2 regions of the Halomonas sp. MS1 genome follow, and region 2 is predicted to be linked to the other one. Evidence: predicted binding sites of a transcription regulator. Region 2 holds the regulator's gene; the other holds the start of a gene.
The links. The regulator sigma-54, encoded in region 2, starts transcription at its own class of promoters, with help from an activator protein. The targets are predictions, from matches to a motif close to TGGCACNNNNNTTGCTNT.

Region 1 (7,223 bases), 1.8 Mb from region 2:
TTTTGGCGTAGGTGATGTCGGTGAAGCTATAGCCTGCCTGAACCGAGAGGGTATCCGTTAGCTGGGTTTGTGCTTCCAACTCCAGTCCTTGGGATTCAATTTCACCTACCGCGCGATAAGGGTCGGATGGCTGCACCTTGGTCGCGACGTTCTCTTGGCTGATATGGAACAGCGCCGCGCTGAATTGGCTGGCGCTGCCGTTAGGCTGGAGTTTTAAGCCGGCCTCCCACTGTTCGCCTTCCATTGGTTGAAGCAGGTCGCCACTCTCATCCACAAAACTAGTAGGGGTGAAGGCGGTGGAGTAGCTCAGGTAGGGCGCTACTCCATTATCAAACAGGTAGACCACACCGGCGCGGCCGCTGAACTGGGTGTCGCTAAGTGAACTGGTGTCACCGCTATCGCGGTTGGTATTGTCGATATTCACCCAGTCGTAGCGGCCGCCTAGCGTGAAGCGCCAGTTATCGACGGCGATTTGATCCTGTAGATAAACGCCGGTTTGATCAATCTCGTGGCGCTCACGGGTAGGTGCGTAAAATTCAATCGGCCCGCTGCCATAGACAGGGTTAAAGGCATTGATGGGGTGGAAATACCCAGTGGGCCACGATACGTCGTTTTCCCGCTGTTGATAATCGACCCCGACAAGCAGTGTGTGATCCATAAAGCCGCTGCTGACGGTGGCTTCAAGCTGGTTGTCGATAGTCCAAGCTTCCAGAGATTCATCGCTGCCAGAATAGTAGCGGGTTAATTCGTCAGAGGTGGGTGACGTCCAGCCATAGCCATAGACTTGATTAAGCACCACATCGGAATTGAGATAACGCAGTAGCTGGCGACCCGTTACGTCGTCATTAAAGCGATGTTCCAGGGTATAGCCAGCCATGCGCTGAGTACGCTCGTAGGCGTTGTAGTCAGCTTCGCCATCAAAGAAGTTGTTACTGATCTGCTTGCCGTTTCTGGGCACTACCGCTCCTTCATAGGGCACGCCGGAGTGGTAGCCGCCTTCGGGTTCATCCTGTAGGTAGGCCTCAACCGTTAGGCTGGTGTCGTCGGTGATATCCCAGGTTAGCCGCGGCGCAATGGCATAGCGCTCCTCTTCAGCGGGGCCAAACTGGGTGTCAGCGGTGCTGGCAATGCCGGTCAGGCGAAACGCTACTCGCTGCTCTGCGCCAATCGGGCCAGTGAGGTCAAAGGCGGCACTGCGCTGGTTATTATTGCCTACCCGAAAACGTAGCTCACCGCCTGGTTCAAATTCAGGGCGCTTGCTATTTAGCGCCACCACACCACCGGGTGAGGCACGGCCATAGAGCACCGAGGCAGGCCCGCGGACTACTTCAATGCTGTCTAAAAACCACGGATCGATGCGCATACTGCTATGGGAGTTGGCATCGCCCATCACTTTAAGGCCATCTAAGAAGGTGTTGCTCAAGCTGCCGTCAGAAAAGCCCCGTAGTACCAGGTAGTCGAAGCGGTTGGAGGCGCCCACCTGATTGCTGTAAACACCGGGCGTATAGTCGGTGGCGCGCTGAACGGTGTCTACCCCACGGTGTTCCATTTGTTCGCGGCTAATCGTAGACACGCTTTGCGGCGTTTCAATAAAAGGGGTGGCGACTTTAGTGGCCGCCTGCTGAGCGGTTACCGTCACAGTGCCTAGCGCTGTACTTTCCAGAGTACTTTCCTGCGCACTTGCCTGAGCGTAAACCGAGGGTGCCGTGAGTGCCGCGATGACAGCGGCACTGAGTGGAGAGCGTAACAAACGACGAGGCGTAAAAGACATGGAGGTATACCTGCAATGAGAAGCAATTAACCAATGTGTTAATGAGAATTATTGCGTTTAATTGCTTTGGAAAGGTATGCGCTATGACAAAGAGGTTATGCGTGCTGCCAAAAAATGCAGAGTAGGGGAACTTACGGCAAGACGTTATGGATAGTACGTTATGGGCTGTACGTTATGGATAGTACGTTAGCGACACTTGAAGACCTCATGCGGAGTGACACCAAAGGCCCGCTTATATGCCGTAGCAAAGTTGCTGGCGTGGCGGTAGCCGCAGGCGTGGGCAGTTTGCTGCACGCTATAACCTTTGCGTAAGTACGCCTGAGCTTGGGTCAGGCGACAACGCCGTAGGTAGTCGAATATCGAGCAGCCGTAACAGCGCTGGAACTTGGTGCGTAGGCTACTAGGGCTCATGGCGGCATTTCGGGCCAACTGCTCCAGCCGGTAATGCTGGTTGGGATAATGTTCGAGCTGCTGGCGCAAGCGCTCCAGGCGTTGGTGGTCGCGATGCGAAAGGCTCGGAGGGGGGCCTTCTTGTGTGTTTTTATCGCCGGTTTCCAGGCAAGCGGCAGGCAGGCCATGAGCGAGTAACTGGAGCGCGAGGCCTTGCCATAATAGGCACTGCCGTTCTGCTGACCAGTTCGACGTCAGCGCGGTTTCTAGGCTATGGCGAAGGAGCGGCGGTACTTGCCAAGTGTGTAGCACTGGGGTGGCTGGAGGGGCAACGTTGATGGGCGAGGAAGAGAGAGACTCGAGGCCATCTAGAATCGATACGTTGAGGGTGCGTAAGCGTTGTGGTGCCGGCTGGAAGACCTCAAGCCCAGTCTGCTGGTTGAAGTGTGCACTGAAGGCATCGCCAGCCTGTAATTGAAATGACTGGTGGCCGAGCCCCACGTGGATGCAGCCCTCAAGTATCACACTGAGAAACCACGGAGCGGTACGACGGGAGGTGGAGGCATAAGCGTGCAGGACGTCAAGATCTGAGTGCGTCACGCGTAGGGCCGGGGTGATCTCGAAATCGATCACACGCCCGCGAGCCACGTAAGGCGATGGGGAGCGGTCGGGCGCTTCGGGAAAGCGGTAATCGATCCCGAAGCGCTGACCAAGGGCCAGCAGGTCATAGGTGGTGAGTGGCGCGAGTGTGTCGAGTGTCGCCATTCCCATTCCCTCGCTGTTGAGCGGCTGCCTGCGAGTAGCCGGGCGGTGCTTAATACGCCATCGACCAGTTCAGGGTGTAAGTACGTCCGCGCCCTTGATAGTCGTAGAGGTATTCTGGTCCGTAGTAGGGCGAATAGAACATAGCGGCCCGCTGGCCCCAGACGGTGGAGTACTGATCATCGAGTAGGTTCTGTATGCCCAGACTCACGGTGCCAAAATCGGTCTCCTGGCTGAGCGATAGATCGAGGGTGGTGTTGCCGTCGATCTCACGATCCGCGTCGTCTTTCAGATCGAAAGTATGGCTGGCTTGCAAGCGCGCCGAACGCACGTAGTCGGTCCAGCCGATAAAGGCCGTTGAAGAGGAGAGCGATGCATAGCGGGCGTCACGCTTCTCCCACTCCCCTTGGCTGTTCTCCTGCTCGGAACGCACTAAGTGTAGGGTGCCGCCGACCTCCAGGCCGTTGTCGAAGTAACGGGTTACCGCGCTCTCTAGACCAAAGTCGCGTTTCTTTTCGTCCACTACGCTGACGCTCAGATCCTGGGCATTCTCTACTGCCTTGTCCGACCAAGCGTAGTAGAGTGCCGTTTGAGCCATCCAGTTGCCCCCCTGGTAGCGCCAGCCTAGCTCCACCTGATCTGTCTCGATGGCAGATAGAGGGTTGTTATCGACACTCACCTCGGGGCTCTTGCCGTAGTATTTGGCGGGATCTGGCAGCTCGAAGCCCTGGCTAAACTGCAGCCAGTTCTGGTGACCGTTGCCGTAATCGTAGAGAGCGCTGGCATTCAATAGCGTGGCTTCGTAATCGTTCTTACCGCCGGGAATACCCTGGAAATCGCCCACTTCGACATCCATATGCTGCTGCCGCAACCCTGCGGAGAGCTTAAGCGCCTGGGTGGCCTGCCAGTCACCTTGGACGAAGCCCGAAAGCCCGTCCACCTGATAGCCTGGATAGCGGGGCTCAACGCCCGAAGCCTGCTGTACCAGCCCTCCGGTAGTATCTGATACATCGGTATCGAACAGCATCTGGCTGGCATCGAATTTTTCGCGATCCAGGTCGAGCCCATAGGTCAATGAGATGTCATCACCCAGGCGCGACTCAAACAGCGCTTTAATACCGCTTAAATCAGTATTTTGTTGCGATGCACGAAACTGCAGGCCATCCGAGACAGGGTAAGGAAAGGCCTGGAAGCTGGATTCCTCTTCTCGGTGGAAGGCCTGTAGATAGAAGTTTTGCCCCCACAGGTTAGCGTGGTGGTAGTTGACGTTGACCAGCTTGCGGTCGGTTTCCGGGTCGCGCTGTGAACGGTAGCCGTCGCGAATCTCGGCATCGTTCAAGTTGGGCGTGGCTGCGTCGAGGTTGGGAAAGTAAACACCCCGGTTACCTTCGTAGCCGGAACGATACAGCTGGGCGCCCAGCTCCAGGCTCTGTTCGTCGGTCAAACGGAACGAGAGGTTGCCCAATACATCAATGCTGCGATTGTCCTGCAGGTCGGTCTGGGCAATATCAGGAAAGATCTCCTGACCGCTGCCGTCATAGTGACGGCCGTTGTCCACAATGGAGGTACCCAGATAGCCCTGAACCCGCTCATTGCCGCCGCTGATTGATTGCGACAGACGTCGATCCATATCATCGCTGTTGTTGAAGCCTGTGGTGATGCCAGCTTCGGTGCGCCAGTTCAGGCCTTCTTCGCCTTTGCGCGTAATGATATTGATCAAGCCCCCCGTAGCACCGCCGCCATACAGGCTGCTGGCACCGGAAAGCACTTCTACACGCTCAATATTGAAGGGATCAATGGCATCGAACTGACGGGAAAGCCCACGTGAACTGTTCAGAGATACGCCATCGATAAGCACCTGCACGCCCCGACCACGCATGTTTTGCCCATAATTGGTGCGCCCTTGCGGTGCCAGATCCAGCCCCGGCACAAGTTGCCCCAAAGCCGTCTTTAGGTCTGCACCATTGCGGGTCTGCTGTTGCAGCATCTCTTTATCAATCACCCATACCGCGCCAGGTATTTGACTGATCTGGGTTGGGGTGCGGGAGCCAACCACCACCATGGTATCTCCAGCGTTTGCGTTTAGCGTGGATCCAGACGTTGTGTTTTGGGCGAAAACATCGCTGGAAAAGCCTAGTAATAGACCCGTGCCAATGAGTGCAGCCGTTGAAGAAGACCAGTCAGACATGGTGAACAATCCGCAAGCAGTTAGGGAGTAGGAGGCGGAGAGTATCACCACAACAATCAAAGTCAATGATATTGATTCGTGTTTATTAAGTGGGTATGACGCTCTTTACGTCATCAACATCAACGTATTAAGCCACCACTTAGTCGGCAATAGGCGTCGTCAACCTATTGCCGTCCGTTCTGGATTTAGGCGGGCTTGTCATCCTCTGAACCATCACTGTTCGGTTCAGGAGCGGGGGTTGGTGGTGCTTCTGCTTCAATGGGGGAAGGACTCGTTGAGGTAGACGCTTCCACGGCGGCCTCAAGGCTGGCCACTTGGCGCTCTAGAGCTTCAACGCGTGAGCGGGTGCGCTGCAATACATCCATCAAAATATCAAAGTCTTCCCGTGACACCAGCTCCAACCTGTCAAAGGCACCACGCACTACCTGCTGTACGCCTTTTTGAATATCTTCCGGGGCTTGGGAGGCGTTCTGTAAACGATCCCCAATTTGCTGGGCTAAACGGCTAATGCGATCTTGAGGCGCCATCGCTCTCTCCTTAAATGACCACGCATAAATGTGCACTGCTTACTAATAAGGATACGCAACCCGCCGTCGATGCGCATGCATCGTTTGCAAATTAGCCTCTGGCCTCTCTTTATCGGCGGGGTGCATCGAAGGAGTGCATCGAAATAGAGCGCCGCGTTTTTATTCATGTTCTTTTATGGTGCAAGCGGGCAGTGGCGGCGGCTACTAAGTCTTCCTTGCCACCGAAAAATCTTAATTTTTATAAAACAAACTGCTGACTTATAAGAAAAAAAAGTTGGGTGGCACGGTATGCGCATTAACGAGATAAGCAGTTAATTCGGGCGGCGCTGCCGCTACCTAATCCAGCAGGGGAGATCCGGGATGAAACTCATCACCGCTATCATCAAGCCATTCAAACTTGACGACGTTCGTGAAGCGCTCGCTGACAACGGCGTTCAGGGCATCACGGTGACTGAAGTTAAAGGCTTCGGTCGTCAAAAGGGGCATACCGAGCTGTATCGGGGGGCAGAGTACGTCGTCGACTTTCTACCCAAGGTAAAAGTTGAAGTGGCCGTGGACGACACCCGGTTAGAGAGCGTATTGGAAGCGATCTGTAGCGCAGCTAACAGCGGCAAGATCGGTGACGGCAAGGTGTTTGTGACACCGCTTGAAGACGTTATTCGGATTCGGACAGGCGAACGCGGTGCAGACGCCGTTTGAAGCTGTTTTTTCGGATCATTTCTATAGTTCAACGGGGAACTTAAAATGAATGAGTTGACTGATCTGAGCTACGCGCTCGACACGTTTTACTTCCTAATTTGCGGCGTGCTCGTCATGTGGATGGCCGCTGGCTTCTCAATGCTTGAGGCTGGCTTGGTACGTTCGAAAAACACCGCCGAGATTCTGACCAAAAATATCGCGCTGTTTGCGATTGCCTGCACCATGTACTTGCTGGTGGGTTACTACATTATGTATTCCAGCAGCGCGGGTGGCTTCCTACCCAACCTTGGTTTCTTGATTGGCGCTGAAAACAGCGTGGATGCAGTGACCGCAGGCGGTGATGATGCGCCTTACTACTCAATGCGCTCTGACTTTTTCTTCCAGGTAGTGTTTGTGGCCACAGCCATGTCGATTGTGTCTGGTGCGGTTGCTGAGCGCATGAAGCTGTGGGCATTCCTGGCCTTCGCAGTGGTGATGACAGCCTTTATTTATCCGGTGTCTGGCTACTGGACGTGGGGCGGCGGCTGGTTGTCTGAAGTCGGCTATTCCGATTACGCGGGTTCCGGCATTGTTCACTTAGCAGGTGCCGCGGCTGCCTTAGCGGGTGTATTGGTGCTTGGCCCACGTAAAGGTAAGTACGGTAAAGATGGGTCTATCCACGCGATTCCCGGCGCCAACATGCCGCTGGCCACACTGGGTACTTTTATCCTTTGGATGGGTTGGTTCGGTTTCAACGGCGGCTCTGAACTGAAAATGTCCGACATCAGCTCTGCCAACAACGTTGCTCAGGTGTTTGTTAACACCAATGCGGCCGCTGCCGGTGGCGTGCTTGCCGCACTGATTCTTGCCAAGCTGTGGTTCCGTAAAGCGGACCTTACCATGGCGC
Region 2 (7,223 bases):
ATACTAGAACTCACTAATTAGTTTCGTTTGCAGCATTATATCAGGCTGCGACCACAACATTGATCCGCCAATGCGATTCAGGCGAAAAGGAGGCCAAAATGGCACAAGCATTTGATGCAGCGGCCCAGCAGGTACTGTTAACCCAGCGTGCTGAAGAGGCGCTTGCGCTGGCAAAAAAATTAGGCGCAGATGCTGCTGAGGTAGGCGCTAGTGTAGATCAAGGTCTTGGGATAAGCGTGCGTCTTGGTGAAGTTGAAACTGTTGAGCTTTCACGTGATCAAGGGATTGCCATTACGCTATATGTTGGGCAGCGCAAGGGCAGCGCCTCGTCTACCGATGCCAGCAGCGCGTCAATTAAAGCCACGGTAGAGAAAGCCCTGGCAATTGCCCGTTATACGGGTGAGGATCCTGCCGCAGGGTTAGCAGATGCGTCGCTAATGGCAACTGACCTACCTGACCTTAAAGTGCATTATCCCTGGGCGTTGACGACCGATGAAGCAATCGATTTGGCGCTGGCATGTGAGCAAGCGGGGCGTGATGTAGCGGGAATTCATCAGTCGGAAGGCGCTTCGCTATCCAGTGGTGAGGGAGTGCGAGTTTACGCGAACAGCCACGGTTTCCTCGGCACCCAGAAAGGCAGCAGCCATTCACTTTCCTGTATGCTGATTGCACAGGATGAGAAGGGCATGCAGCGCGATTACGATTATACCTCGGCTCGTAATCCTGCCATGCTTCGAGATCCTGCGGAGGTTGGCCGCGAAGCGGCATTACGCACGCTACGTCGGTTAGGCGCTCAACGGCCGCCAACAGGCACCTTCCCAGTGCTGTTCGACCCATCACTTTCCAGCGGCTTGGTAGGTCACTTGATGGGGGCGTTGGCAGGTGGGGCGCTTTATCGCGAATCCTCTTTCTTATGTGATCGTTTAGGTAGCCCGCTATTCCCGAGCTGGTTTGGTTTGGAAGAACGGCCTATGGAGGTGGGGGCGACGGCTAGCTCGCCGTTTGATGCTGAAGGCGTTCAGACTCGCAACAATCGCTTTATTGATCAGGGTAGTGTGGCCAGCTATATGCTGTCTGCTTACAGTGCGCGGCGTTTAGGCATGCAATCGACAGGTAATGCAGGTGGGGCACGCAATTTACGTTTGTTAGCGCCGCTGACGCCCCGAGATGATTTGCTGAAGCAGATGGGGCGTGGCATTTGGGTGACTGAGCTAATGGGGCAGGGGGTTAACGGCGTGACTGGCGACTATTCGCGAGGCGCGGCAGGCTTCTGGGTAGAAAATGGCGAAATACAGCACCCTATCGAAGAATTCACTATTGCCAGTAATTTGAATAGCATGTTTGCTGGCTTGGTCGCCGTCGGTGATGACATCGATACCCGTGGCAGTATTCACACGGGTAGCTGGCTAATTGATGCAATGACCGTCGCTGGTAACTAACAACTGAGCTAACAGCTCAGTTAGCACGTTGGCTGACGCTGTTTTGCTGATGTTAGTGCTCTTCGTCAAAACGTGCGTCGAACAGCGCTTCAATCGCCTCTAGCGCTTGTTCGGCGTCGTCGCCTTCCGCATGAACTCTAAGTTCAGTGCCACAAGGGGCGGCCAGCATCAATAACGACATAATGTTGGCCGCGTCTGCCATTTGTTGTTGTTTGTAAACGTGAATGTTGGCAGAAAATTGTTGGCCACACTTGACGAGTTTTGTCGCTGCGCGAGCATGAAGGCCGCGCTGATTAGTGAGTGTTAAGGTTCTTTCTGGCACTCTGGTTCCTTTTAGCCGAGTGGGGTCGTGAAGAAAAGGCGTTGCTTATTGCGCGTCTGTTGAAGGCGCGGATGTGGAGGGCTGCTGCTCACTGAGGGTGTACTGCAGGCCTAGCTCACGATGACGGAGTTGAACCTCTCCCGCTTGTTTTACCAGCATTTGCGCCAGTTGTTCCACCATGAAGACAGAGCGGTGCTGCCCGCCGGTACAGCCAATCGCAATCGTCATATAACTGCGTTGGCTATTTTGGTAAGCGGGTAGCCACTTTTCCAGCCATGTCTGGATATCATTGCGCATTTCTTCTACGACAGGATATCCCTTCAGAAAGTGGATGATATTGGCATCACGGCCAGTGTATTGGCGCAGTGTAGGATCCCAGTACGGATTTGGTAGGCAGCGCACGTCAAAGACGAGATCTGCGTCAAGTGGGACGCCCCGTTTATAGCCAAATGACTCTAGTGTCAGCGTTAATCTATCTTCACGCTGTTGGGCAACCTGATCCGTTATCCGGCGGCGCAGGTCATGAACCGACAGACGCGATGTGTCGATCATCAGGTCAGCCAGATCACGGATGTCGAGCAGGGTTTCTTCTTCTTTATTGATGGCCTCTTCAAGCGTCATGTCACTATCACGCGTAAGAGGGTGGCGACGACGCGTGGCTGAGTATCGCTCAAGAAGAATTCGCGCATCGGTGGTTAGATAGATAACCTGGAAGTGAATGCTTTTCTGGCGCAAAGATTCAAGCATTTTTGGCAGTTGCTTTAATGCAGCAGGTAAATTGCGCGCATCGATACTTACCGCTAGTTGGGGGCGTGCCCCTTGCTCACGAAGCTCATCCACCAGGGAGCTGAGTAGCATGGCGGGCAGGTTATCGATGGCACAATAGCCAAGATCTTCTAACGCTTGTAAGGCGATAGATTTACCGGACCCTGAACGGCCGCTAATGATCACCAATTGCATAGAGTTTCTCTTGGCATGCCAATAAAAATGGAGGTAAACGTTGGACTTAGTAGGCAGTGTCTAGCGGTGGACCCTTTAGCTAACAGGCTGTTCACGAATTTTTGCTGTTATAAGGTCCAATAGCTCACGTTGGCTAGCCGCTCTACGAAGCTGCTGACGTGTGTCAACGCTGTTCATGATAGACGCCACTTGCCCTAATAAGGCTAAGTGCGTGTCGTCCGCCTCTTCGGGTACTAAAAGTACGAAAACAAGGTCGACGGGATCGCCATCAATAGCATCGAAATCTACAGGCTCGGCTAACTTTAAAAAACCAGCGATAGGCGAGCTGCAGTGAGGGCTACGGGCGTGAGGAATGGCAACGCCGTTGCCTATTCCAGTGCTACCCAAACGCTCACGACCAATCAGGCGGCTGAAGACTTCTTGGCTATCTAGGCTTGGCGTGTTTTGCGCAATAAAGGTGCTGAAAAATTCCAGCACCCTTTTTTTGCTGCCCCCGGGGACGTCATACAGCACGCGCTCCGGGGGAAGTATGGTTTCCAACGTCATTGAGTTAACGCACGCCAGCGCCTTGGGCGCGAGCTTGTGCTTTTTCCTTGTGTTTAACGAGTTGACGGTCAATTTTGTCCGCTAGTGCATCAATCGCAGCATACATATCATTGTCTAATGCTTCTGCGTGTAGATCGGCTCCTGCAGCATGCAGGGTGCAGGCAGCTTGCTGACGCTCCTTTTCAACAGATAAGGTTACTTGTACGGTGGTGATGTTGTCATAATGGCGCTCAACGCGTTCCAGCTTCTCATTTACATAGTCACGCAAGGCGTCAGTCAGATCTACGTGATGACCAGTGATATTTACTTGCATTGACGTGCTCCTTATCCATCGGACTGTTCTTCGATTGTAACCCTTTTTGCGCTATTGCAAAGCCCCTAGACAGACTTTGTCTCGTTAGCACTGTTTTATTAGCGTAAACGGCGGCGCTCGCTTGAAGAGGGAATGCCCATCGACTCGCGATATTTGGCCACCGTTCGCCTTGCTACATTAATGCCACCCTCTTCCAATAGCGCCACGAGGCGGCTGTCTGAGAGCGGTTTGCCGGGCGGTTCATCTTGCACCAGTTTTTTGATTCGAGCCCGGATGGCGGTGCTGGAATGACTGTCGCCGCCGTCCTGGCCACTTACTTGGCTGGAAAAGAAGTATTTGAGTTCGAACACACCGCGCGGGGTATGGATATATTTCTGGGTGGTGACCCTGGAAATAGTAGATTCATGCATTTCAACGGCGTCTGCGATGTCGGCTAAAATCAGCGGTTTCATGGCTTCTTCACCGTGTTCCAGAAAGCCTATTTGGCGCGCTATGATTTCTCGGCCCACCCGCAGTAGCGTATCATTTCGACTTGAAAGGCTCTTGATGAGCCAGCGCGCTTCCTGGAGATGCTCTTTTAAAAACTGGTTATCTTGGCTCTTGTCAGCCCGTTTGATGAGGCTTGCGTAGTCAGGTTGAATGCGCAAGCGCGGCAGTGCCTCTGGGTTTAGCTCCAGGTGCCATCCTTCGTGGTCATGGCGGACGACTAAATCTGGCGTTACATAGCTGTCATCTGTGTCGCCAAAGGCACTTCCTGGGCGAGGATCAAGGCTGCGGATCAAGCGAATGACGTCATCAAGCTGCTCATCATCCAGGCTTAACCGCCGCTTTAGCAAACGCACATCATCCTTACCGAGCGCTTCAAGAAATTGACGCACTAGCCGCTTGGCAGGCATCAGCAGCGGTGTATCTTCGGGTAGTGAGGCGAGCTGCAGCATTAAGCACTCCCGCAGGTCGCGCGCAAATACACCGGTGGGCTCAAACTGTTGAAGGCGCAGCAAGGTTGTTTCAACTTCACGCTGGCTAAGGCCTTCATGCCCTTGGGCTTTAAGTCCTTCGCGAATGTCATTGAGAGGCTGGGTTAGGTAGCCGTTGGCATCCAGTGCATCGATGAGGCTTTCAGCAATGGCATGGTCGCGTGGTGAAAAATCTGTCATGGCGAGTTGCCAAAGTAAGTGGCCATGCAAACTTTGACCCGCGGCTTGACGCTCAAAGTCAGGCCCCTCGCTGCTGGTGCCATGGCTGCCTAGGTCTTGATAAGTGTCTGACCAGTCACTGTCAGTAGAGAGTTCATTAGGAATGCTTTCGGACCATTCAGCTTCCTGGGGTTCACTAACGGCCTGTTCGCCGAACTCATCTTCCTGCTCAAGCATTGGATTGGCATCAAGTGCTTGCTGAATTTCTTGACGGAGGTCCAGCGTTGATAGCTGTAACAGGGCGATGGCCTGCTGCAGCTGAGGTGTCATGGTCAGCTGTGTACCGATACGCAATTGAAGAGAAGCTTTCATGACCATCTGAGAACCACTCGTTAATCAGAAAGCTCCACCCTAGTGCGAGTTATGGCTTGGTGCAAGTGCAATAACTATGCCACCACTACTATTTTTTCTGCAGGTGGCTGTTTACAGGCGGAAATCAGCCCCCAAATAAACGTCTCTTACCCGCTGGTTGTTGAGAATTTCCTGAGGGGGGCCACTGGCGATGATATGACCGTCACCTACAATGTAGGCAATATCGCAAATATCTAGTGTTTCCCTGACGTTATGATCAGTGATCAGCACGCCGATATGGCGTTTTTTGAGGGCTCGAATGATCGTTTTAATATCACCCACTGAGATCGGGTCAACGCCGGCAAATGGCTCATCAAGCAGAATAAAGGCAGGCTCTGTCGCGAGGGAGCGTGCGATCTCAACACGTCTACGCTCTCCGCCCGAAAGACTCATGCCGAAGTTGTCACGAATGTGCGTGATGTGGAAATCTTCGAGTAGCGACTCAAGGCGCTGCTCCCGGGCGTTACGATCGAGTTCTTTACGAGTTTCCAAGATTGCCATTATGTTGTCGGCGACAGAAAGTTTGCGAAAAATAGAGGCTTCCTGAGGCAAGTAGCCAATACCTGCCATTGCACGTTCGTGCATGGGGGCATGGGTTAAATCAAGCTCGTCAATGCCAACCTTTCCCGCATCAGACTTTACCAAGCCGACAATCATATAAAACGATGTCGTTTTGCCAGCGCCATTGGGGCCTAGCAGCCCTACCACGCTGCCTTGAGATATCTCTAGGTTAATATCTTTAACGACACGGCGGCGTTTATAGCTTTTGGCTAGGTGGCGAGCATAAAGGGTTTTTATCGGCGCTGATTCTGAGGCTGTGGTTTGAGGTGCAGGCTCTGCGTTATTTGTCGCCACTGGACACTCCTATTGTTCCGGCTGAAGAGTCATGCGGATACGTTGTGGTTCACTACCACTAACATCAGAACGCGCCTGAACCACACCTTGGTCGATAAAATACTCTAAGCGTCCACCTTCAAAGCGATCTGCTTGCTGGGTCAGTTCCGCTTGGTCAATGAGCTCTACCCGACGCTCGGCAACATGATAAATAATGCGCTTTGCCCAGCCTTCCATTGGGCTAGCTTGGTCTTCGAGCTGGTTGCGTATATAGGCTCGTCCACCGGTTGCAACGGCGCGCGATAGCTCGCCAGCATCGTTGCGCTGAATCTCAACGCGATCTCCGCGCAGTTGCATATTGCCCTGCCGAATATCGACGTTGCCTGAATACACAGCAGTGCCTGCGCGTTGATCGAGATCTAAACGGTCAGCCTCTACTTCTACGGGGGCTTGGCTTTGTGCCATGACCGGTAGCGCTGCCGCTGAAATGGGTAGTGCAATGACGAAGAGTGCCGTGCGAATAAGAGCGTTCATCGCGACTCCTACTGAGAACGAGTGGCAGGCGGGTGAACGCCGCGCACGTTATTGGTTAAGCGGATCTGGCTATCATCCAGCCATACATCCATGCGTGAAGCGCCAATGCGCTGGGGCGGTTGCTGAAGTATGGTTTCGGCATCGCTCCAAGCATGACGGGTGGTGCCATCATAATGTAATAACTCTGTATTCAGCTGCCAGCCCTCGTCGGGTGCAAGTAATTGGGCTGAGCCAGCTAGCGTGAGCACCTGCGTGTCAGTATTTAGGGTGCCGGTCTTCGCCGTCGCTAGCCATTGACGCTCTTCGCTATCGAATAGTGTTGCCCTGGGGGAGAAGACATCTGTCATCGCCGTTTGAGGGGTATGGACTAAGCGCGGCGTCGTCAGCGACTGCTGGATGGCACCGGTGTCACCAAACAGAGTGATTTCTGCATTCTCTAATACATGGCCGGGCTCTTGAGCGCGAGCCTCAGCGTCGATTGATTGGTCTTGAGGGCCGCGTGGATCCAACCATACCAGTATGCCACCTAAGGCAAGCACCATGATGGTTATCCAAATGCGTTTTTTAACCCAAAAGCGCATTACGATTGGCCGTGCAGGTACGTATCTAAAACAGCATCCCAATGGCCTTGAGACATCAATAAAGTGTCGCAGATTTCACGCACAGCGCCGTGGCCACCAAGCCGGTCGGTGATCCAGTCAGCGTGGGTATGCATATAATCAGGAGCA

Region 1: a site for sigma-54 is predicted at 5,918-5,935, ahead of NF683_RS06200 (P-II family nitrogen regulator). Genes of this name have one in related genera too.

Annotation. Positions count from the first base shown of each region.
Region 1 is NZ_CP098926.1:1,394,746-1,401,968, reverse strand. Features, by position in the region: gene NF683_RS06220 (TonB-dependent siderophore receptor) at 1-1,771, opposite strand, end outside; gene NF683_RS06215 (helix-turn-helix transcriptional regulator) at 1,958-2,926, opposite strand; gene NF683_RS06210 (TonB-dependent receptor) at 2,976-5,111, opposite strand; gene NF683_RS06205 (accessory factor UbiK family protein) at 5,297-5,638, opposite strand; gene NF683_RS06200 (P-II family nitrogen regulator) at 5,999-6,337, shown strand; gene NF683_RS06195 (ammonium transporter) at 6,383-7,223, shown strand, end outside.
Region 2 is NZ_CP098926.1:4,225,515-4,232,737, reverse strand. Features, by position in the region: gene yjgA (ribosome biogenesis factor YjgA) at 1-2, opposite strand, end outside; gene pmbA (metalloprotease PmbA) at 99-1,439, shown strand; gene NF683_RS19655 (HPr family phosphocarrier protein) at 1,492-1,761, opposite strand; gene rapZ (RNase adapter RapZ) at 1,807-2,721, opposite strand; gene ptsN (PTS IIA-like nitrogen regulatory protein PtsN) at 2,797-3,267, opposite strand; gene hpf (ribosome hibernation-promoting factor, HPF/YfiA family) at 3,272-3,580, opposite strand; gene NF683_RS19635 (RNA polymerase factor sigma-54) at 3,679-5,094, opposite strand; gene lptB (LPS export ABC transporter ATP-binding protein) at 5,200-5,925, opposite strand; gene lptA (lipopolysaccharide transport periplasmic protein LptA) at 5,992-6,495, opposite strand; gene lptC (LPS export ABC transporter periplasmic protein LptC) at 6,504-7,076, opposite strand; gene NF683_RS19615 (KdsC family phosphatase) at 7,076-7,223, opposite strand, start outside.